Regions from separate parts of the Thalassotalea insulae genome, predicted to be linked through region 4. Evidence: predicted binding sites of a transcription regulator. Region 4 holds the regulator's gene; each other region holds the start of a gene.

Region 1 (5,977 bases), 1.4 Mb from region 4:
GAAATGCTTAAGATAAATGCAGCGACTAAAACTCTATACAACATGGTGTTTTTCTTATCCTTTAACTTGTGAACGTGGATGATAACTAAGCGCGCCAAGAGATACAAAGTTTTTTTACCGCTTGTTAGTCAATTTGCAACCTTGTTTCTGGCGTACAGTTTTGTTCATTGTCAGCGAGAACAAAATTCCTGTTATCAGCTGGCGAGTAACTCCTGAGCATTTGCCAGACTATGCTCGGTAATACTATCACCTGCCAGTAATCGAGCAATTTCTTGGACCCGCCCTTGTTCACTAAGTTCCGTTACCTTAGTTTCGGTATGTTCGCCATCGGTTAATTTAGTAACGAAAAGTTGCTGATGTCCTTTACTGGCTACTTGCGGCAAATGAGTGACACATATCACCTGGGTATTGGCGGCAAGCTGGCGTAATTTGTCACCCACCATAGCGGCGGTTGGCCCAGAAATACCAACATCCACTTCATCAAAAATCAGGGTAGGGGTCACCACTTTATCGGCCAATATTACCTGCATTGCCAAGCTGATGCGGGATAGCTCACCACCAGAGGCAACTTTGTTCATCGCTTCCAGTGCTTGTCCTGGGTTGAGGCTGATTAAAAAGTTAACTTCGTCGATACCATGCAAGTTGAGTTTATCGCTGACAGTAGCGGTTAAACTAACTTCAAACTGACCATGGGCCATATTTAATTCTTTCATACTGTCACTGATGCGCTGGCTTAACGTTGCCGCAGCTTTTGCGCGGGAAGCTGAAAGTATTGTTGCCGCCTCCCGATAGTTAACTTCTGTTTCTGCTATCTCAGTTAAAATTCCTGTTAGCCTAGTTTCGTCTGATGAAATCAGACTGAGCTCATTTTTAAGTGTTAGGTAATGAGTAAATAATTGCTCTGGCGCGACCTGATGTTTTTTTGCCAGTTGAATGGCCGTTGAATAACGATCTTCAATCATTTGGTAAGCCTGAGGATCTAACTCAAGTTGTTGATAATAAGATTGCAGCTCGGTCGAGGTATCTTCTAGTTGAATTAATGACTCTTCCAATTGGCTGGCTAACGTGGCGAGGTGATTATCAACACTCGCCAGTTTACTTATTTGCTCATAAGCGCTTCGTAAGTTATCCAGCGCATTAAATTGCTCGTTTTCAGATAAACTTTGCAATGCAGATAAGGTGCTGTCTAATAAAAATTGGCTGTTGCTATGACGTTTATAATCTAGCTCCAGTTGTTCAAATTCACCTTCTGTTAGTGAAAATTCATCTAATTCACTAACCTGGTATTGTAATAATTGCTGTTGGGCTTCTCGTTGTGCCTGATTATCCTGTAATTGTTGATATTCGTAATTTAATTGTTTCCATTGCTGGTAGTGCAATTTTACATCAGCCAATAGGTGTTGATGATCGGCATAAGCATCGAGTATTTGTCGTTGTTCTGACGCCTTAATAATGAGCTGATGATCGTGCTGACCATGGATATTAATTAATAATCGGCCGATATCTTTTAATTGGGCAAGTGGTACCTGACTACCATTGATATAGGCCTTTGAGCGGCCTTCGCTTGAAATAATGCGCCTTAAAATACAATCATCATCTACTGCGATATCGTTATTTGTTAACCACTGCTGTGCCACAGTATTACCACTAATATCAAAGGTCGCTGCCAGTTCCGCCTTTTTGCAATTTGGCCGTACTACATTGGTGACGGCTCTGTCCCCTAAACATAAACCTAATGCATCAATGGCAATGGATTTTCCGGCGCCAGTTTCACCGGTGATTGTGGTCATGCCTTGGCGCCAGTCAATATCTAACGTGCGGACAATAGCAAAGTTTTGAATATTGAGGTGTAGTAACATAAGCGTAATTTTACTGTATGAATATATAGCTGTTAATTTATACAGTAAATGGATTTTTTGCAATACTAGCGAGTAATATTTTATCGATAATTTTATTAACTCACTGATTAATAAAGTTTATTGCCCCAGCTGAGCTTAGTGCGCAGGACATTAAAATAGCTGTGATCCAGTGGATGAATTAGCCGTAAGGTATATTCGCTTTTACGAATGATCACTTCATCTCCCGGCATTACCGCTAAAATCACATGTCCATCGCAGCTGACCTGCAAGTTTTCATAATTTTCATTGGCTAAAATCAGTTTAATTTCACTATTGCCATCGACGACAATTGGTCTACTGGTCAGGGTATGAGGAAACATAGGTACCAGCGATAGTGCGTTGAGGTTTGGCGTTAGAATAGGGCCACCGGCCGACATAGAATAAGCGGTAGAACCTGTTGGTGTTGAAATGATCAAGCCATCAGAACGTTGGCTAAACATAAAGCTGTTATCGATATAAACCTCAAACTCGATCATGCTCGCTACTTTACCCGCATGTAATACGGCTTCATTAACTGCACTGTTAGAACTTTTTAGTTTTCCGTGGCGATAGACTTCTGCTTCAATGATAAAACGCTGCTCTGAACGTGACTTACCGGCTAATATTTCGCTGAGTGGCTCGGCGAATTCTGTTGGCGACAAATCAGTAAGGAAACCTAAGTTTCCGCGATTAACACCAAGCACGCCAATGTTATAGCAAGAAAGTACGCGGGCAGCGCCAAGCATGTAACCATCACCGCCAACGACGATAGCGAGATCAGCCAGCTCGCCAATTTCTGTTAGGCTATGAATAGCCAAATCCTGTTTATCCATTGAACAAGCGACAGAGCTTTCGACGATAACCTGGTAGCCTTGCTCGACTAAAAATTCAAACAATGCATTGATGGTGTTGCTGGCACCAGCATGATTTGGCTTTCCGATCAGGCCGATGATTTTATAAAGTTGACTCATTTTTTCAGTATAACAGGCATTTTTACTCAGATATCAGCAGTTTCGCTGTATTTTTATCGCTTGTAAAGTTCACTTTTTGCTAAATGATCAACATTTGTTCTTGAATCCTTTGAGGCTGCCCCCATAATTAGCAACATTGTTATTTTTATTGGTCGTCATTTAACGATTTACCTTGGAGTTTTTTCATGACTAAAGAGTCAACAGAAAATAAAAGCGCTGAAGATATTTCAGCAGACGAATTAGCCGCTGAAATTATTGGTCAAGCAGAAGAGCAAGTGGGTGAACAGCTTGATACTGCAGCTGAAAGTATCAGTGTGGAGCAAGAAAAAATTAATGAACTCGAACTTGCATTAGCAGCTGCACAATCAACGGTAGCCGATCAAAAAGATTCTGTGATCCGCGCTAAAGCTGAAGTGGATAATATTCGTCGTCGTGCTGCTCAGGATGTAGAAAAAGCACGTAAGTTTGCCTTAGAAAAGTTTGCTGCTGAAATGTTAACCGTAGTCGATAACTTAGAGCGCGGTCTAGCGACTATTGATGCTGAAGCTGAAGAGCAAAAAGCAACATTTGAAGGGGTTAACTTAACCTTGCAAGGTTTGTTGTCCGGTTTAGAAAAATTTGGCGTTAAAGCGGTCGATCCACAAGATCAACCATTTAACCCGGAATTACACCAGGCAATGTCAATGCAAGAAGTAGAGGGCGTTGCTCCTAACACTGTCATTGCAGTAATGCAAAAGGGGTATGAATTAAACGGTCGTTTGATTCGTCCTGCCATGGTGATGGTATCAAAAGCTGCGGGTGTTGATACCCAAGCGTAACTAAATCAGTAAAAATGGGTTAACAGAAACCAGACATTATGTCTGGTTTCTTGTTTTTATTGGCTAGTAAGTGCGTTTTAGCGCTTATAACAGATGTGAAAAAATGTAAAAAAAGTGAAATTTTTTCGCCTTGGGTAGTTGAAAAGTATTTTCTCGCCCCCAATTTAAACTTCATCAACAGATTTTATTATTATTAAGTATTCGGAGATCCTCAAGATGGGCAAAATTATTGGTATTGACCTAGGGACAACTAACTCATGTGTAGCTGTTCTAGACGGCGACAAAGTTCGTGTTATTGAAAACGCAGAAGGCGATCGTACAACTCCTTCAATCATTGCATACACAGAAGAAGGTGAAACGTTAGTTGGTCAACCTGCTAAACGTCAAGCGGTAACTAACCCTAAAAATACGTTATTTGCGATTAAACGTTTAATCGGTCGTCGCTGGGAAGATAAAGAAGTTCAGCGTGATATCGACATTATGCCATTTGGTATCGTAAAAGCCGATAACGGCGATGCCTGGGTGACTGCACGTGATAAAAACGTTGCGCCACCACAAGTGTCTGCTGAAGTCTTGAAAAAGATGAAGAAAACGGCTGAAGACTATTTAGGTGAAACAGTGACTGAAGCTGTTATCACTGTACCAGCATATTTCAACGATTCACAACGTCAAGCAACTAAAGATGCCGGCCGTATTGCGGGTCTTGAAGTGAAACGTATTATCAACGAGCCAACAGCGGCGGCACTTGCTTACGGCATGGATAAGGCAAAAGGTGACAAAGTCGTTGCGGTTTATGACTTAGGCGGTGGTACCTTTGATATCTCAATCATCGAAATTGATGAAGTTGAAGGCGAGCACACTTTCGAAGTATTAGCGACTAACGGCGACACCCACTTAGGTGGTGAAGATTTCGATAACCGTTTGATCAACTATCTTGTCGATGAGTTCAAAAAAGATCAAGGTCTTGACCTTAAGAATGATCCACTTGCAATGCAACGTGTTAAAGAAGCGGCAGAAAAAGCAAAATGTGAGCTTTCTTCAGCCCAACAAACAGATGTTAACTTACCTTACGTAACAGCTGATGCTTCTGGTCCTAAGCACATGAACATCAAAGTGACTCGCGCCAAGTTAGAGTCATTAGTTGAAGACATGGTGAAAGCGACATTAGAACCATTAAAAACTGCGCTAGCGGATGCTGACTTATCTACTTCAGATATCACTGATGTTATTTTGGTTGGTGGTCAAACACGTATGCCATTAGTACAAAAAACGGTATCTGATTTCTTCGGTAAAGAGCCTCGTAAAGACGTTAACCCGGATGAAGCGGTAGCTTCAGGTGCTGCAGTACAAGCAGGTGTATTAGCAGGTGATGTAACAGACGTATTATTATTAGATGTAACACCATTGTCTTTAGGTATCGAGACCATGGGCGGTGTGATGACTAAGGTAATCGATAAAAACACAACCATCCCAACGAAGCAATCGCAAACGTTCTCAACTGCTGAGGACAACCAAGCGGCGGTAACGGTTCACGTCTTACAAGGTGAACGTAAGCAAGCACAAGCGAACAAGTCTTTAGGTCAGTTTAACCTTGAAGGTATCGACGCTGCGCCGCGTGGCATGCCGCAAATTGAAGTGACATTTGATATTGATGCTGATGGTATCTTGCATGTGTCTGCCAAAGACAAGAACACAGGTAAAGAACAAAAAATTACTATTAAAGCGTCTTCTGGTTTATCGGATGATGAAGTAGAACAAATGGTACGTGATGCAGAAGCGAATGCGGATGTTGATGCCAAGTTTGAAGAATTAGTAACTGCTCGTAACCAAGCTGATGGCATGATGCATGCGACACGCACGCAAATGACTGAAGCGGGTGATGACTTACCAAGCGAAGATAAAGAGAAAATTGAAGCGGCAATTAGTGAGCTTGAAGCAGCACTCAAAGGTGATGATAAAGCGGCAATTGAAGCTAAGCAACAAGCATTGATGGAAGCATCAGCGAAGTTAATGGAAATTGCTCAAGCAAAAGCACAAGCCCAAGGTGGTGCAGCTCCTGAAGGCGAAGCGCAAGACGCAGGTGCAGCTCCAGCAGATGATGTGGTTGACGCTGAGTTTGAAGAGGTTAAAGACGATAAGTAGTTGTTTGTCTACTGAGATGTTTAATCGCGTCGTTGGAAGTACTCACTTGGTCTACCAAGCTCCGTACTTCCGCCTAGCGCTAAAGCGACTCAACGACAACTAACTTATAAGGTTGAAAAACCTTTTAGGAAAAAGGATAAAGCGTCGATAGTCTCGGCGCTTTATTATG
Region 2 (5,977 bases), 1.6 Mb from region 4:
TTCGACGCTACCAGCTTTAATACCTGATCGCCAATATCATGACCATAAGTATCATTAAATTTCTTAAAGTGATCGATATCTATCATGGCAACGCAATATTTTCGCCCTAAGGATAACGCATATTGATTGAGCGCTCTGCGCGATGGCAAACTAGTCAACTCATCGCGATACGCGAGATAATAAGAATCAATCACTACCACCAGAATATATTGGATAGCGATTAAGCTCAGCAACACTGACAACGGCATAGTGAGTTGCTGCTGATAAAATAAATTCGTAATAACTAAGCTAGTTAATACCGATGATGCAAACAGTGCTGGCTTACGTAAACTCTGATATAAAATAAATAACGCCACCGCATAAAGTGGCAATAACACCACCATAGCGCCGATATCAAAAGCAATAAACGGTTGCTGCTGATTATATTGTACCAGCCAATCTACGGCGTATAGCCAGCCTTTAGCCAAGCCCAGACATAACGTTAAACCGATTAAACGCATAACACCGTGGATCGATAATAATCCGCGATCTTTAATTAAAATGAGATAGGCCAAAGCAAATATTACCGCAACAAACAACCATTGTTGATTTGCATTAAGCCAGCTGTTACCAGCTATTACTCCTTGTTTAACCAGATAGAATAGACTGAGCGCTATTAGTAATAAGGTTATACGAGTACGACTAAATTGGGCAGAAAATAAAATGCCTACCGCTAAAATGCCATAAAGTACTTGTTCGATTAGTGCGAGTTTAACTTGCCATTTATTTTGTAAATAAAACGCGAATGCAAAAGTAAGCGAAACCGCTAAACCGGTCCATAAGGTGGTTTTTAACCCTTCTAATTTTTGTAGCAAATGATACCCCTCATTTATTTGCTATATGGCTTAAAACCTTACTATCTTAGCTATCGATAAAGTGTTTTACCATCTATAATTGAGCCTGAACTGGTAATAAGAATGAGTAATAAATATTAGTGATCTCACCCAGCTTGGTTGTAACAATGTTCCTTTTGTTCAGGCAAACAAAATAAAATTAACCAATATTGTTGCACTGATAACCACAGTGATCTCTGGGATTTATACCCTCAATTATTTGTTAGTTCTACAGCATACTACCGTAGCCATGATTAATCTTGGCTTTACCCTTTTATATCTGGTGCCGTTATATCTTAATGCTAAACACCAGGCCAAACTCGCTAAAACGTGGCTTTTTATACTGTTAATGGTGCATATCGCTATTTGTACTAATTTGTATGTCAGTAATCTATCCGGCTTCCACCTTTATTATTTTCTCGTCCCAACCGGCGCGTTTTTGTTATTCAACCTTGAAGATAAAACAGAAAAAATCGCCCTAAGCGTGCTCGCTAGCCTGCTGTACTTATATTGCGAAAATACCCCTAATAACACACCGCTGCTGCAATTAAGTGAACAGATGAACCATTTAATTTATCAATCTGTTGTTTTAGTGAATATGATAGAAGTAGTCATAGTGCTGACCTTATTTGTCAAACAAATCGAAAACAATGAACAGCAACTAAGAACACAGGCGACCACTGATGCTCTGACAGGGATCGCAAATCGCCGTTATTTTTTTCAACAAACCGAACAAGCTCTGGCTCAGGCTAAATTACAGCAACGCTCATTTTCTGTGCTGATCATAGATTTTGATTTATTTAAACAAATTAATGACAACTACGGGCACTTTTCCGGCGATGCTTGTTTAAAACAAGTTTGCTCGCTGATCAAAGACTATATCCGCCAGCAAGATTTATTTGCTCGTTTGGGTGGAGAAGAATTTGTCTTATCCCTAGTTGATACCAATAATTTAGAGGCAATTCTATTAGCTGAAAAACTTTGCCAACTGATCGCAAACTATCCAATATTAATTGATGAAGATACTCAAATTAATTGTACTGTCAGCATCGGAGTTGCTAGCTTAACTAAGGACAACGATAATTTAGATACCCTGCTTAACCAGGCTGATAAAGCGCTATACCAGGCAAAAGACCAAGGCAGAAACCGGGTACTAAGTGCTAATGCCAATTAAAGAGTGCTATGGCATTACTTAGTAACACTCAAACTTGCATTTTCTATTTCTTCAACCTCGGCTTTATGTAATTCCACCTGCTCTATTTTACTGAAACGGGTAGCAATTTTATCTGCCGACGTATGAATTTGCTTAACATCACCAGCCGCTTGGTCGATATGTTTTGCCAGATTATTAAAGCGAGTACGAAAGCGGCCAAAATCAGCAGATAACTCAGCTAAATGCGCTTGAATAATATGGACTTGTTCACGGGTTGCTTCATCTTTAATCACTGCGCGTGCCGTTGTCAAAATAGCCATCAAGGTTGTCGGTGATGTTAGCCACACTCTTTGCTTATTGGCAAACTCCACTAACTCAGGGTAATGACCATGTATTTCAGCAAATATCGCTTCTGCTGGTAAAAACATAATCGCACCATCTGCGGTTTCTTTCTCGATTAAGTATTTTTCACTGATATCTTTAATATGTTTTTTAATATCTGCCTTAAATTGACGCTCGGCCGCTTTACGTTCGAGTTCCACCACATTGATATCCGTCATTTTACGATAACTTTCTAAAGGAAATTTAGCATCTATCACCACGGTACCAGTTGGCTCAGGTAAAAACAGCACACAGTCGGCGATTTTTCCGTTTGATAAGGTATGTTGCAACGAAAAATGCTGCTCAGGTAAGACGTTGCGGATCAGTGAATTTAACTGTACTTCGCCAAATGCACCACGCGAACGCTTATCTGCCAAGACCTCCTGCAAGCTGACGACATTGGTTGATAACTCTGTGATCTTCTTTTGCGCATCATCAATTAACGCTAAACGTTTTAAAATATCATTAAAGGTTTTAGTAGTTTTATCAAAGCCATCCGCTAAACGCTTTTCAACCTGCTCACTGATTTCTTTGAGTTTATTGTCAGTGGCAGCTGTTAGCTCTTTCATTTTCTCGGCAATTTGTTCACTCGACGCTTGCAAGGATTTTCGCTGTTCATCACGATTCATCGCACTGGCTTTATTTAAATGCTCAACCAACTGATCAACCGCTTTTGATTGAGTCTGATTAAACTGCTGCTGGTGTTGATGTTGCACCGTTAACTGCTTTTCCGCCAATTCACTTTGCTGACGTAGTAACTTTATTTTACTGTCGGCTAACTGCTGATCGATACCATGCTTTAACTCATTAGCAGCGAGCGAACTTTGCTGATGATTTTGCGTAATACTGTGTTGTAGCTGCTGATGCTCTTTACTTAACAGCGCCTGCATCAGTTCAAGTTTATTGATTAACTGAAGCGCGTGATTATCACCAGCATTAGTGTTGTTATTGATTCGCTTTAACTGAAAAAACAAGATACCAAAACCAATAGATAGCAAAATAGTGAGCAGCATAGTTATGCACAGCACTAACTCTAATGGAGATAAATCAAAAGAAACAAGCAGGGATTCAATCAAAGATTTCAAGGAGACACTCCAACAAACACTGTATTTATTACCAGTTATTAGAGCATATTTTTTTAATCAGGTTAATGTTTTTATCTTAATAATGATCCAGTTAGCCAGCACTTAGTTTTCTGCCGCATCATCCATTTGTACTCGATCACCGATTTTGTTCAATATTTCAACTTCACCATTGCAAACCGCAATAATAGACTTGCCCACTTTATACTCTTCAGGAATAACCACCCGGCCATTTTCATTTTGCCGACAACATTTCACTTCATGCATCAATTCTAAGGAAATATCATTATAGTAAATGATGGTCACTGTTCTTAGCTTAGTCTCCATATTACCACACCCTTTTATTATTGATCAGCGCAACCTGTTGCGCGCTCCTTTAGGCAAGTCGAACTTTTAAATGGAATAAAATTTATACCGCAAGGTTCAACATGACCTAATTAAAGTGTAGTCATGAATCGCTAATTATGAGAAAAACAAATGATTAATTTCTAATCAGCAAGCAATAAAAAAACGCCTCATTAAGGCGTTTTTTCATCGTAATCAATAACTAGTACAGAAAAATTATTTTGATAATTGACTGTCTAATTCTTCGATTTTAGCCTGCCAAATTGCAGGACCTGTGACATGAGCTGATTCACCAGAGCTGTCAACCGCTACCGTGACTGGCATATCTTCCACTTCAAACTCGTAAATTGCTTCCATACCAAGCTCTTCAAATGCAACAACTCGAGATTTTTTTATAGCCTTAGACACTAGATAAGCAGCACCACCAACGGCCATTAAATAAACGGACTGATGGTTTTTAATACTTTCAACCGTTGCCGGACCACGTTCGGCTTTACCAATAGTGCCCAGTAAACCGGTATCCGATAACATCATTTCAGTAAATTTATCCATACGAGTCGCCGTTGTTGGGCCAGCAGGACCAACCGCTTCATCGTTAATCGCATCCACCGGACCTACGTAATAAATAAACTTATTAGTAAAATCAACGCCCTCAGGTAAGCCCTGGCCTGACGCCAACAACTCCTGGATTTTCTTATGAGCGGCATCACGACCCGTTAAAATTTTACCCGACAACAATACCGTTTCACCGGTTTTCCACTCGGCAATATCTGCCTTAGTTAAACCGTCAACATTAACCCGACGAACATTCTCACCCACTTCCCAGGTAATTTCTGGCCACTCTTCTAACTTAGGTGGTGTTAAATCTGCCGGACCTGAGCCATCTAAATGAAAGTGCACATGACGGGTAGCGGCACAATTAGGGATCATCACCACAGGCTTAGATGCAGCGTGAGTTGGCGCAGAATTAATTTTCACATCAACAACTGTGGTTAAGCCACCTAAACCTTGGGCACCTATACCTAATTTATTGACACGCTCATAAATTTCTAAGCGTAACTCTTCTTCCGCATTTTGTGGGCCGCGATCTAATAATTCCTGAATATCAACAGGATCCATTAAACTTTCTTTGGCCAATACCGCGGCTTTTTCAGCAGTACCGCCTACACCGATACCCAACATACCTGGAGGACACCAGCCCGCTCCCATCGTTGGTAGGGTTTTCACTACCCAATCAGCAATCGAATCACTAGGATTAAGCATCACCATCTTGGTTTTGTTTTCACTACCGCCACCTTTTGCGGCAATCATCACTTCCACTTCATTGCCGGCAACCATATCAAGGTGAACAACAGCCGGGGTATTGTCTTTAGTGTTTTTACGTGCGCCTGTTGGGTCTTCAACAATAGATGCACGTAACGGGTTATCCGGATTCATATAAGCGCGACGAGTACCTTCATCCACCATTTGCTGTACTGTCATATCGGTTTTGTCCCATTTCACGTCCATTCCCACTTTAACGAAACAAGTGACAATGCCGGTATCCTGACAAATAGGACGTTTACCATGCGCCGACATCCGAGAGTTAATCAAAATTTGTGCGATAGCATCTTTCGCTGCCTGACTTTCTTCCTTGTGATACGCTTTTTCCAGCGCCTGAATAAAGTCCAGTGGATGATAGTAAGAAATATATTGCAATGCATCTGCAATACTGTCGATTAAGTCTTGCTGTTTAATGATAGCCATGATTGCCCTTCACTTTTTTAGTTGTAGCTAATAACATTTACCACCGTTTACGCGAAAATGTTGAAAGTTATATTTTTGCCGATATGATACCCTGCTTAACAACGGCTCGCCACTATAAAGCTAACTCCGTACAACGATTAGGTAACAAACTTGCTGCAACATTCTAACGTAATAATTAAGGCTGCTCCCTTAAACTTTAGTCAAACTATTTCTCCAAGTAAGTTGTTTGCTCACTTGGCTGCTCAGCCCTGGTCTATGTGGCTAGACTCTTGTCAAAGTCAACATATCGACAGCCGTTATGACATTATCGTGTGGCAGCCTAGAATCACCCTAACCACGCAAGGGGAAACCACAGAAATACATTATTATGACGAGCATAAAAAACTGGTTAACACCCT
Region 3 (5,977 bases), 560 kb from region 4:
CAGGGATAAGCGGTTCAGAAGCTGTGAGTAAAGCTACAATAGAAGGGTATGAACGTTATTGCTCAAGGTTGCTTCCAGATGACATCATAAAGGGAAGTGAGAAGTTCCTTAAAAAAAAGAACAATGTTATTAATATAGACAATTTAGTCTCTTATACTGAAGCTCAGAATATTAAGTGGAATGTAGCAATAAAAGAAGCACATGAGGAGAGGTCTTGGGTAAAGGTAAAGAGCTTTGAAGGTGAAACTTATCTTTGCCCTCTTGAAATGGTTTATTATGGTGATTTTGATGGCAATAGTATTTGCACTAGAAGCATAAGTTCTTCTAGTGGTATCGCAGCTCACACATCTATAGAAGAGGCCACTAAAAGCGCTCTTTTAGAGCTTATTGAGAGAGATGCCCTTTTGAGGCATTGGTATTCAAATACTCCCCCTCCAAAACTTAAAATTGATGATGAGACACCATTCACTTCTGCAGTTAGAAATATATTATCAAGTGTAAATATTAGCCTAAATGTATTTGTGCTACATATGGGGTTGTTTCCAACTTATTTGGCTATAGGTATATCTGAAGATGAGTCTTACAAATTTTCATCTGGTGCTAGTTGTAACCCTTGTTCAATTGAAGCAATAGATAAAGCGGTTTCCGAAGTGTTTATTTGTATGTCTCATAAAATACTTAATAGTAAAATAAACATTGAATTAATTGACGATAAAGCACACATAAAAACCCCTCAAGACCATGGGAAATTTTATTTTTCTGGCTATAACTTTAATAAAATATCCCACTTTTTTGAAAACTCCGATACTTATCCAAAATCAGATTTCTCAAACTCATTGGAAAATATCTTAAGCAAAACACGAGAAAATGGAATTAAACTTTACTATCGAGAGTTACATCCTAAAGATATAAATGAATATTCGAATAGAATAAAAGTTATTCGGGTAATATCCGAAGGTTTGATACCTATTACTTTTGGCTATCAGGCTGAACCTCTCGGAATGTCATGTATCCGCAATATTATTAATGAAGCAGTGGAAAAGGAAATCTTGGCAGGCGATATTGTTCATTTTTTTGCCTAACGACTCCCAGTGTTCTGCGCAACTAATTCAGGACACTTTTCTTAAGGAACTTTCTTCATACTCCACTGGCGATAGATCACCATTTGATCTTCCCCCGATTTTGTAGACTTCTAGCTTCCAGTTAAATACTGATTTTCATACTCTTCGGGAGACACATGGCCAAGGTGGCTATGTAATCGCTTACGATTGTAGAACATTTCAATGTAATCAAACAAATCTGCTCTAGCATCATTACGAGTCTCGTACACTTTTCGTTTAACACGCTCAGTTTTAAGTGAGTGAAAAAAGCTTTCTGCTACCGCATTATCTAAGCAATGTCCTCGGCGACTCATACTCGGTACTAGGTTGTTTGCCGTTAAGAATTCACGGTAATCACAGCTCGCGTATTGGCTGCCTTGGTCGCTGTGAACTATTACTTCATGTTTTGGGTTCCTGCGCCAAACAGCCATTAATAGTGCTTTGATCACTATATCTTTACTCATGTTCGGTTGCATCGACCAACCAATGATTTTTCGCGAGAATAAATCAAGTACTACAGCAAGGTACAGCCAGCCTTCATAGGTTTTGATATAGGTAATATCGGCTACCCAAGCCGTATCTGGCTCACTAACAACAAACTGTTGTTGAAGGTGATTGTCTGCTATTAATGCGGGCACAGTTGACTTGAAGTATCGCCTTTTATATCCAATATTAGCTTTTAGCTTGGCTTGCTTCATTAGACGAGCTACACGGTTTTCACCGCACGTTTCTCCCTTACGGCGTAATTCATGCGTAATACGTGGACTGCCATAAACACCACCACTCTCAACATAGCTTGCCTTGATGCGCTCAAGCAGCCTCTGGTTCTCTTGCTCACGTTTAGATAGTGGTTGTTTGAGCCAAGCATAGAAGCCACTACGGTGAACATTTAATGCCTGACACATTGCTTTGACGCGGTAGACTTCGAGTCGTGATTTTATGAACGCGTATCTTTCCTTGACTCGCTTGCAAAGAACGCGGCGGCTTCCTTTAATATATTCCGCTCTTCAGTCACGCGTTTTAACTCAGCTTTTAGCTTGCGGATTTCTTCCTGCTCTGCTGACTTCTTGGCTGGTACTTTAGTTTTCTTGACCCAGTAATACAGGGACTTATCGGAAATGCCTAATCGCTTGGCAACATCGGGCACAGAATAGCCTTTATCAACCACTTGGCGAACAGCTTCGTCTTTAAATTCTTGGGGATATTTATTATTACTCATAACATCTCTCATCATACTTCATTTTCTAAATAAAAGATGTCTACATTGTTAGGGGAAGATCAGACGTTTTTCAAGACATTAGAAGTAAGCTTGCTAAGTGGGCAATAGATAACACTTCAAACTTTATAAATCACAACTATGAAGACGTAACAGGCTTAAATGATAGAGCACAAGACAACTGGGAGCCTCTATTTGCTATAGCCAACTTAGTAAGTGACGATTGGTATGAATTGGCGAAGTCATCTGCAATAGAACTTTCAGGCTGTAATCAAGAAACACCTTCAATCGGTGAAGAGCTATTAAGTGATGTTGTTACTATTCTAAATGCTCATGAAGATGACCGAATCACTACAGAAGAGTTAATAGCTCAACTGTGTAACGATGATGAGAAACCATGGTTAACATTTAATAAAGGTAAACGGATATCACCTAGCCAACTTAGCAACAAATTGAAGCCTTTCAATATTAAGCCTTCTACTATCAGATTCGACGATAAAACCAAGAAAGGCTATTACCATATGGACTTTATGGATGTTATTGAAAGGTATGTGCCCTTGTCTTCTACAGAGGCGTAACATACGTAACATACGTAACAAAAGCCACTAACAAGTGGCTTTTGTATTACTTATAATTCAATACATTACCCCCAAAAAATATAAAAGAGTTTGATACTTTAGGCTAAAAAACCTAGAATACTGTTTTTTTATGCAGTGGTTTAAGGACAGAATTTGATAAACGCGAATGAAAAGGACTTAATCATTAGTCAAGATGACGCTGTAAGTTTCTTGAAGAATATAGAAACAGAAAGCATTGATTTAGTCGTAACAGATCCTGCATATGAATCATTGGAAAAACATAGAAAAGTTGGCACAACAACTAGGTTAAAAAAAAGTAAATCATCAAGTAATGAATGGTTTTCTATATTCCCAAACTCAAGGTTTGAAGAGCTATTTGAACAAATCTATCGAGTATTAAAGAAAAATACCCATTTCTATTTATTGTGTGATCAAGAAACAGCTTTTATTGTTAAGCCAATAGCTGAAAAATGTGGCTTTAAGTTTTGGAAACCGATTGTTTGGGACAAAATGAAAATCGGCATGGGATACCATTATAGAGCTAGATATGAATTTGTTTTATTCTTTGAAAAAGGTAAGAAAAAGCTAAACGACTTATCAATTCCAGACGTTTTAGCTGTCCCTAGAGTTTATAGAGGATACCCAACAGAAAAGCCCGTAGAATTAATGGACATACTAATTAAGCAAAGTACTATTGAAGGTGAAATTGTATGTGATCCTTTCATGGGCTCTGGAGCTACAGGTGTCTCTGCTTTAGCTTTAAGTAGATCTTTTTATGGTAATGATCTATCCGATAGCTCTATTAAGCACGCATCAGAGAGATTCGCTAACATTGAATCCCTCGATAAGAAATGATATAAATAGGCTCATAATTATTAAGGGATTAATAGCATTATTATGAATCAAGCAGTGACCGAGTGGCCAGCTAATTACCCTCAAAATGTTCCTCCACAAGAATCAAGTCCAGCTAATGGGCAATCTTATCGACTTGTTTGTCATAATCCGCCATTAAGAGCTGATTTTGCAACATCTAGAGAAGATGGATTGTGTTTAAGAGAGCCTTATACGGAACTTGAGTTTGTTTGCTCTTATGGAACGTCTCAATTTTGGAAACTTGAAGATATAAAGAAAACAAGAAGACTATTTCCTAAATTAAGAAAAAAGCTAATTGCTATAGGAGAGCTTACACCGTCATGTGGAAATATGCTTAATACATTTAGACCTAGCCATCACACCGTGTGGTACAAAATAACTGCACAACCTCAAAATAACTTTAGCGTTCTGGATGGGGTTTAGCATGTCAGTTCTCCCCAACACACCTTATTTTGGTAAATTAGAAATATCCCACGTATACGAATATTACGAAGGACCAAGACTTTTTAACGCAACCAACGGGGCAGGAAATAATTATATCGCTTTCTGGATAGACACAGATAATGAAAGTGATCACTGGTTGTACTCTTCAATAAGTGAAGAAAAGTTAGAGTTGTTGAATTCTGCAAAAATAAAACTAAGGGATATATATACTTACCCTGAAGATATACTCTTTAGGGTCAGAACCTTTTTTAACCCCAACATGCATTCTGAAATAGTTGCATTGTCTCCTAATCAAGTTACAGAAGAGATATTACCACCTAGCGATTTCTATCTGGAGAAAAGCGATACAGGTCAAGAGACTTTTGAAGTTAAGTCACTAGAGAATATTTCAGAACTTTATGTTAGAGGCTCTACTAATAAAACTAAGCCAACTCTTGGAGCTGTTGCAAAGGTATCAGACGCTTTTTCTAACTTGTATAAGTCAATTCTCAAAAAGCTCGACTATACTCCTTCTCCTTTAATTCCTGTTGATGCAAGAACAGGTTCATTCATTATTAGACTTAAGTCTCCAAAGATTAAAGAATGTATACCTATCATTTCTCAAGTTTTTAAGATTTTAAATGAAAATGACGACCCCTTTCCTGCTTTAAACGAGATAGGCGCTGATATAGGAGCTATTGAGAACCTCCTTGAAGAAGTCATAGACGGTAAAGTTAGAATTCAATTTAGCCAAGAAGACTTGTTTGAAGCTGAACTCAATATTTCAGAAGAGAAAGCAAGAAGTGCTCTAAGTACTTTAAAAGATCAATCTTCATCATTGATATCTAGCGCTCTCGTTCCTCAAGCCAATGATTTATACAAAGTTTTCAAAGTGGTAGAACTAAAAAGCAAAGGGGATTTCATAACGCCTCAAAGCATTGATTTAACAACAGATAGGCAAGTAGCGTACTACCTCCATGCAGCAAGAATGTTAGGTTTATTGGCTAAAAACAACTCCATTCAATCTGTTGGTTATCAATTTGAAAAATTAAGCAAAGATCAAAAAATGAATATTGCTTCTATAAGGTTCGAAAGTAGTGAATGTGGTTGGGCTTGGCTTAAATGGGCTAATAAAAAGACACTTGAGGAGTTAGATCCTGATACTGCCACTCAGTTTCTTATAGAGCAATGTCCGTCGCTTAGTAAAGATACCGCAGAGAGAAGAGCTAAAACACTTAAGAAGTGGCAAATTGAATTAGCTAAATTTAGGTTTCAATCTAAAGAGAAGCAATAATTATTGCTTCTCTTATTATTTTGACGATGTAAGCGTCAACATTCCAAATATGGATTTTTAAGGCATTAAATACTTAATTTACCTTTTAAACTTATGTCGTCAAGTTCAGTTAATTCTGCTTCATTAATGATGCGAACTATATCTTTGCCATTTCTACCTACTTCAATTAACTTTAGCCGCTCTAATAATTGAGAATATTTGGCTTCGTTTTGAGCTTCAGGAGCTAGAACTATTAGAAGTAAAGTATTTGCTTTTTTATTAGTCGCTCTAGCGTATTCATTTTGCATATATAAGTTTTTCAAAAAAGCCTCTTTTAACCAGCCAAAATTGAAACCTTTTCTTATATATTTAACTTCAATAACATAGTCCTTTACTAGTAAGCTATTGCCTTGCAACAAGATATCAACTTCGAAGTTTCCTAACCTCATATCAGCTTTAACTAAATACCTATCACGATATATTGCTGACAATCTATTAGCGATAATATTTTCTA
Region 4 (5,977 bases):
TACATATTGCCAGTCCACTTTGGTAACCAGTAGTAAGTACCGGCGAAGATAGAAAACAATGACCCGGTAACTAGTACATAATGGAAATGTGCAACGACAAAGTAGGTATCATGATACTGAAAATCAATCGGTGTCATTGCCAGCATCAAACCAGAAAAGCCACCGATGGTAAACAAAATCACAAAAGCGATGGAAAACAACATAGGCACTTCAAAAGTCAATGCACCACGCCACATGGTTGCCACCCAGTTAAACACTTTCACGCCAGTAGGTACTGCAATCAACATGGTACAATACATAAAGAACAGCTCACCAAATAACGGCATACCGGTTGTGAACATATGATGTGCCCAAACGATAAATGATAAAAACGCTATTGATGCGGTTGCATACACCATAGAGCTGTAACCAAATAGTTTCTTACGAGCGAAGGCTGGAATGATAGTCGATACGATACCGAATGCCGGCAAAATCATAATATAGACTTCAGGATGGCCGAAGAACCAGAATATATGCTGGAACAATACCGGATCACCACCACCTGCGGCATCAAAAAAGCTGGTGCCGAAATAGGTATCCGTTAATAGCATAGTCACTGCACCTGCCAGTACCGGCATAACGGCAATTAACAGATAAGCAGTAATAAAAAATGTCCAGACAAATAACGGCATTTTCATATAAGTCATGCCTGGCGCCCGCATATTCATTATAGTAACGATAACGTTGATCGCCCCCATAATGGAAGAAATACCCATAATATGCACGGCAAAGACGAAGAATGCGGTACTACCATTTGAATAAGTGGTCGATAGTGGTGCGTAGAAGGTCCAGCCAAAGTTAGGTGCCCCAGATTCCATAAAAAAAGATGCAATCAATATTGAAAAAGCAAATGGCAAGATCCAAAAGCTCCAGTTATTCATCCTTGGCAATGCCATATCGGGCGCCCCTATCATCATAGGGATCATCCAGTTAGCAAAGCCGGTAAACGCTGGCATAATGGCACCAAACACCATAATCAAGCCATGCGTTGTCGTTAACTGATTAAAAAAGTCTGGTTCCATTAACTGCAATCCAGGCTGAAATAGCTCGGCGCGAATGAGCATCGCTAACGCACCGCCAGTCAACAACATGATAAACGCAAACCATAAATACAAAGTACCTATGTCTTTATGATTAGTGGTATATAACCAACGTTTGATACCCGTCATTTTATGGTCATGATGTTCGTCGTGCCCATGCGAGTCGTGAATAGCTTCTGTAGTCATTATTCTGCCTCCCTACTTAGCACTTGCAGCATCAACGTCTGCGGGTTGTACAACATCACCAGTATTATTACCCCAAGCATTTCGCTCATAGGTAATTACCGCAGCAATGTCAGTTTTAGATAATTGAGCACCAAACGCAGCCATCGCTGGATTCTTCTTACTGCCGTTGACGACCATATCAATATGGACATTTATATCACCGGCCGCAATTGGGCTGCCTTTCAATGGTGGGAACGCTGGTGGTAAGCCTGCACCTGTCGGTTGATGACAAGCAACACACATAGTGTTATAAACTTTTTCACCTTTTGTCATCATTTCATCAAGCGTATATTGCTTAGATAAATCTTCGCTGACCGCAGTTGCCGCTTCAGATACAGCTTCAGTAACTTGTTCAACCACTTTCTCAACTGCCTCTTTAACTGGTGCTGCTGTCGGGCTACCACCGGCTACAGCCTGAACATCTGCTGCTTGTACTGCATCTCCAGTATTGTTACCCCAAGCATTACGCTCATAAGTAACGACTGCTGCAATTTCTTTTAAGCTTAATTGTTTACCATAAGCCTGCATACCGGTACCGGCACGGCCATTAAAGACAACGTTAATGTGATCTGCGACACTGCCCGATGTAGCCAAAGGACTGCCTTTAAGTGCAGGGAAAGCTGGTGGTAAACCTAATCCAGTTGGTTGGTGACATGCCGCGCAATAGGCATTATAAGTAGTTTCACCTAATTGCATTAACTCATCCATTGACATTGACGCATTCAGTGATGCCGCCTCAGCTGCTTTCGCATCAGCGATTAATTGTTTTTGCTCATTGAGCCAGTTATCAAAATCAGCTTCTGATTTGACTTCTACCACAATAGGCATAAAACCATGATCTTTACCGCAAAGCTCCGCACACTGGCCGCGATAAATACCCGGTTTATCCACTTTGGTCCAAGCTTCATTAATAAAGCCCGGGTTCGCATCTTGTTTAACCGCAAACGCTGGCACCCACCAAGAGTGGATAACATCATCTGAGGTCATTAAGAAACGTACTTTTTTATTCGCCGGGATCACTAAGTGCTTATCCACTTCTAATAAATAGTGTTCGCCTTTATCTTGCCCAGTTCCCTGCTGGTTTTGAAATTGTTCTCGAGGGGTAGATAAAACTGAGTAGAATTCTATGCCTTGATCAAAATACTTATAATGCCATTTCCATTGAGAGCCTGTGATCTGAATAGTCAGGTCAGAATCATCATTATTTTCCATCGCAATCAGTGTTTTAGTGGCAGGAGCTGCCATCGCGATTAAAATAAGAATGGGCACAACCGTCCAGATTATCTCGACTTTTGTACTTTCATGAAAAGACGCCGCTTTTGCTCCTTTAGATTTGCGATGAAAAATCATCGACCAAATCATAGCGCCAAATACTACAACACCAATGGCGGTACATATATACAGCACGAACATGTGTAATCCATACACTTCGTTACTGATTTCCGTGACACCTTTGGTAAGATTCAACTGCGTTTCCGCCCAAGCTATATTAGGAAGAATCATCCCTAACAGTAGCCAACCTAGGTTACGTCTACTCACTCGACATCTCCTCTACCCTTCTAAGTTCCAAAACTGAAGTTACATAGTAATGCTTAGCTCTTATGTCTTAGTTTTTGGTGTATGTTTTATTGTTATTTTCCTGACGAATTTTTGTACAGTGAAAAGTTCGCCTTATTATTATATTTGTTCATTTTCTATCCTAGAATTACCTAATTCTTGATCTAGGTCAATTTATAATTTTTTACAATTTTAAGAAAAAAGCTAACAATAACAATAGAGTTACAACTCTAAACAATTAGATCGCACGTCTGATAGGGGATAGAGAGAATGTTTACTTTTTGTGCAATTACTCTAAAAAATCTTAGATATTAAGAAACCGCAAGGATATTTTTTGAACAAAAAACAATCTAATAGCAATAATATTACGAGGAAATGATAATTATTCTTAGAAATATATCGTTAATAGCTTAATTTTTAAACAGAAGTGTGATTTGTAGACTTTCTCTCATGGAGAAAGAAAGTCTGCTGGGATAATTATGAAATCATATTACATCCAGTCGGCATTACGAATAACGCCTACGGCGAGGCCTTCAACATTAAAGTGCTGAGTAGTGAGATCAACTTTAATCGGAGCAAAGGCTTCATTTTCAGCATGTAGATAAACAACATTGCCTTCGCGTTTAAAACGTTTAACAGTGACATCATCTTCAACCCGGGCAACAATGACCTGACCATTTTGGACATCGGTAGTTTGATGCACTGCCAAGAGATCACCGTCCAAAATACCGATATCCTTCATACTTTCACCATTAACGCGCAATAAATAATCCGCCGAAGGATGAAATAAATTGCCGTCTAACTGATACCTGTCTTCAACATGTTCCTGTGCCAAAATAGGTTCACCTGCTGCAACCCGGCCAATTAACGGCAAACCGGCTTCTTCAATCAATTCTTCGGCCAGACGGATACCTCGCGACGTACCAGGTAACATTTCAATATAACCTTTTTTCGCCAGCGCTTTTAAATGCTCTTCCGCCGCATTGGCCGATTTAAAGCCAAAAAAATCAGCAATTTCAGCACGCGTTGGCGGCATCCCAGTAGCGGAAATTTTTTCTTTTATTAATTCAAAAATTTGCTCTTGGCGAGGAGTGAGAGGACGTAATTCAGACATTTGGCACTTCCTGTAAGTTTGCACAGTATCACTGTTATTGTATACAGGCTGTAAATAATCGCAAGTCCTAAAATTTTATAAAACTTTTCCTTGTCAACTAACTGCGAAATACAATACAATCCTCGCGCCTTAGAAAGGCACCATATTTCTTCTGTGGTGGCTATAGCTCAGTTGGTAGAGCCCCGGATTGTGATTCCGGTTGTCGTGGGTTCAAGTCCCATTAGCCACCCCATTCTTTTACTCTCTCAAATTTTTCTTACATGTGCTTGCAGATCAAAAATTATGCATTTTTGATCTTTAAACCTTTCATTTAAAATTACTTTTGGCATGCTTTGCCATTGCACCATTACGTTTATATCTGAAACTAATCTTTAAGTTATACGGTCTTAGTTAATGTAAGTTGGTAACTATATGGGCTTTATCATGAGCATGTTGCATTCACATGAAATAGTGAAAGGAAAAGTGGTCAAAGGAACGGGCAGTATTTTGGCAAATCTTGATGCTAAAGCAAGGAAGGCTTATGCCAAATGCGCTAATAAGGCGATGAACAAAAAACTAGCGCAAGAAAAAGACTTAGCTTCCAAAGAGCAGTTAAAAGAAATTCATCAACAGCAAGATCATAAAAAGCGCGAAATTTGCGCAAAGCATCGCCACCATTCACTTACTTATTGGCTAATAAAAGCAAGCTTTGCCGAGATATGGCACTATCTATTCTCACATGATGATAAACGGTAAACAGACACTAACTGTTGTGTTCATCCAGAAGCCACGATAAAAATTTTCCAGTTATTACTCTGCTAATTAACAGCTTTTTCCACTCTCAATATAATAGGGAATGGTAATAGTGTCAGTGGCTCGGCTAATAAAAAGCTCTGCGGCTTTATTGCCTTTGACTTCACTGTGTTGGTGTATAGTAGTTAACGGTGGGGTTGAGCGAGTTGCTTCTTCAATGCCATCGAAACCAACCACTCTAATATCTTGAGGTATTTTCAGCCCCATAGCATTAATTTCTTTTAACGCCGCTAATGCAATTGTATCACTCATACACAAGAGCACGTTTGGTCTAGGGCTGGAAGATAATGCTTCTTTTGCCGCAATTAACGCGTAATGATGATTACTTTCTGGAATATTCCATAGCCTGTCTTCCCTAAAATTAACCCCTAACTCCGCTATCGCCCGCCGATAGCCTTGTAGACGTTGATGAGAAATAGAGGCGTGTAAATCCAGCTCAGGTAAATCATATACTCTGCTGGTAAGCTGAGAATCAATGATCCTAAGCCCTAATATCGCTACATCGTCATCTTTAGTTTTTATTGCAAGTTTTGCTATTTCATAAGCCGCTTGTTGATTGTCAATACCAACCGAGGCTTTACGGTCAATATCAAAATCTGCGGTCACTACTTTTTTATCAGTAAGTTTAAGCTGTTCAATTAAAGCAGAGTTACGTGGGCTACCATAACAAATAAAGCCATCAACAAAATCAGCAACACTGTCGATACTGTCCGAAACACCAGAAAATAACAGTAAGTTGACCTTATTTTTTTCTAGTACTGAAGAAACCCCTTTAACAAAACTACTAGCGACCGGGTCTGTGATCATATATTCAACGCTATCAGGCAATACTAGGGCAGCAATATTAAATTGCCCTTTTCTCAATGATTGTGCTGCCTTATTTGGCCCTGAATAACCAAGTTTTCGGCATGATGCAAGAATTTCTTCTCTGCGCTTTTTAGAAAGCTGATCCGGACGATTAAATGCATTAGATACAGTGGCGTTTGATACCCCTAATTCTTTAGCAATACTTTTAAGCGTCCATATTTTCTTAGCTGTCATGGTTACCTTGGGTTAATAGTAGCGTTAATTTTGTTGGCATTATTTCATAAAAAGTGCAAAACGTCCCTACTATCAAAACGCTAGGCTAACAGCTCTTGCAGATCAATAAGGGTAGATTCACCACGTTCGGTTAATTCAATAACACTGTACTTGTCTAGTAAGTTAATCG

The links. The regulator LexA, encoded in region 4, represses DNA repair genes until DNA is damaged. The targets are predictions, from matches to a motif close to TACTGTATNNNNATACAGTA.
Region 1: a site for LexA is predicted at 1,887-1,906, ahead of recN (DNA repair protein RecN). Genes of this name have one in related genera too.
Region 2: a site for LexA is predicted at 3,509-3,528, ahead of QQK06_RS03205 (DNA recombination protein RmuC). Genes of this name have one in related genera too.
Region 3: a site for LexA is predicted at 3,013-3,032, ahead of QQK06_RS12765 (DNA-methyltransferase). Genes of this name have one in related genera too.

The regions. Positions count from the first base shown of each region.
Region 1 covers NZ_BSST01000001.1:854,856-860,832, reverse strand. Annotated here, with positions in the region: gene QQK06_RS04015 (outer membrane protein assembly factor BamE) at 1-44, opposite strand, end outside; gene recN (DNA repair protein RecN) at 195-1,859, opposite strand; gene nadK (NAD(+) kinase) at 1,967-2,848, opposite strand; gene grpE (nucleotide exchange factor GrpE) at 3,034-3,666, shown strand; gene dnaK (molecular chaperone DnaK) at 3,883-5,808, shown strand.
Region 2 covers NZ_BSST01000001.1:674,491-680,467, forward strand. Annotated here, with positions in the region: gene QQK06_RS03195 (GGDEF domain-containing protein) at 1-854, opposite strand, end outside; gene QQK06_RS03200 (GGDEF domain-containing protein) at 1,027-2,046, shown strand; gene QQK06_RS03205 (DNA recombination protein RmuC) at 2,061-3,491, opposite strand; gene QQK06_RS03210 (TIGR02922 family protein) at 3,594-3,815, opposite strand; gene QQK06_RS03215 (fumarate hydratase) at 4,050-5,579, opposite strand; gene pabB (aminodeoxychorismate synthase component I) at 5,730-5,977, shown strand, end outside.
Region 3 covers NZ_BSST01000001.1:2,816,918-2,822,894, reverse strand. Annotated here, with positions in the region: gene QQK06_RS12780 (YcaO-like family protein) at 1-1,082, shown strand, start outside; one part of gene QQK06_RS12775 (IS3 family transposase) at 1,193-2,094, opposite strand; one part of gene QQK06_RS12775 (IS3 family transposase) at 2,094-2,319, opposite strand; gene QQK06_RS12770 (DUF3631 domain-containing protein) at 2,349-2,894, shown strand; gene QQK06_RS12765 (DNA-methyltransferase) at 3,048-3,749, shown strand; gene QQK06_RS12760 (hypothetical protein) at 3,792-4,190, shown strand; gene QQK06_RS12755 (DUF6575 domain-containing protein) at 4,192-5,484, shown strand; gene QQK06_RS12750 (hypothetical protein) at 5,550-5,977, opposite strand, start outside.
Region 4 covers NZ_BSST01000001.1:2,256,189-2,262,165, reverse strand. Annotated here, with positions in the region: gene ctaD (cytochrome c oxidase subunit I) at 1-1,265, opposite strand, end outside; gene coxB (cytochrome c oxidase subunit II) at 1,278-2,807, opposite strand; gene lexA (transcriptional repressor LexA) at 3,352-3,975, opposite strand; tRNA gene QQK06_RS10295 (tRNA-His) at 4,132-4,207, shown strand; gene QQK06_RS10290 (hypothetical protein) at 4,399-4,710, shown strand; gene QQK06_RS10285 (LacI family DNA-binding transcriptional regulator) at 4,777-5,808, opposite strand; gene gtfA (sucrose phosphorylase) at 5,889-5,977, opposite strand, start outside.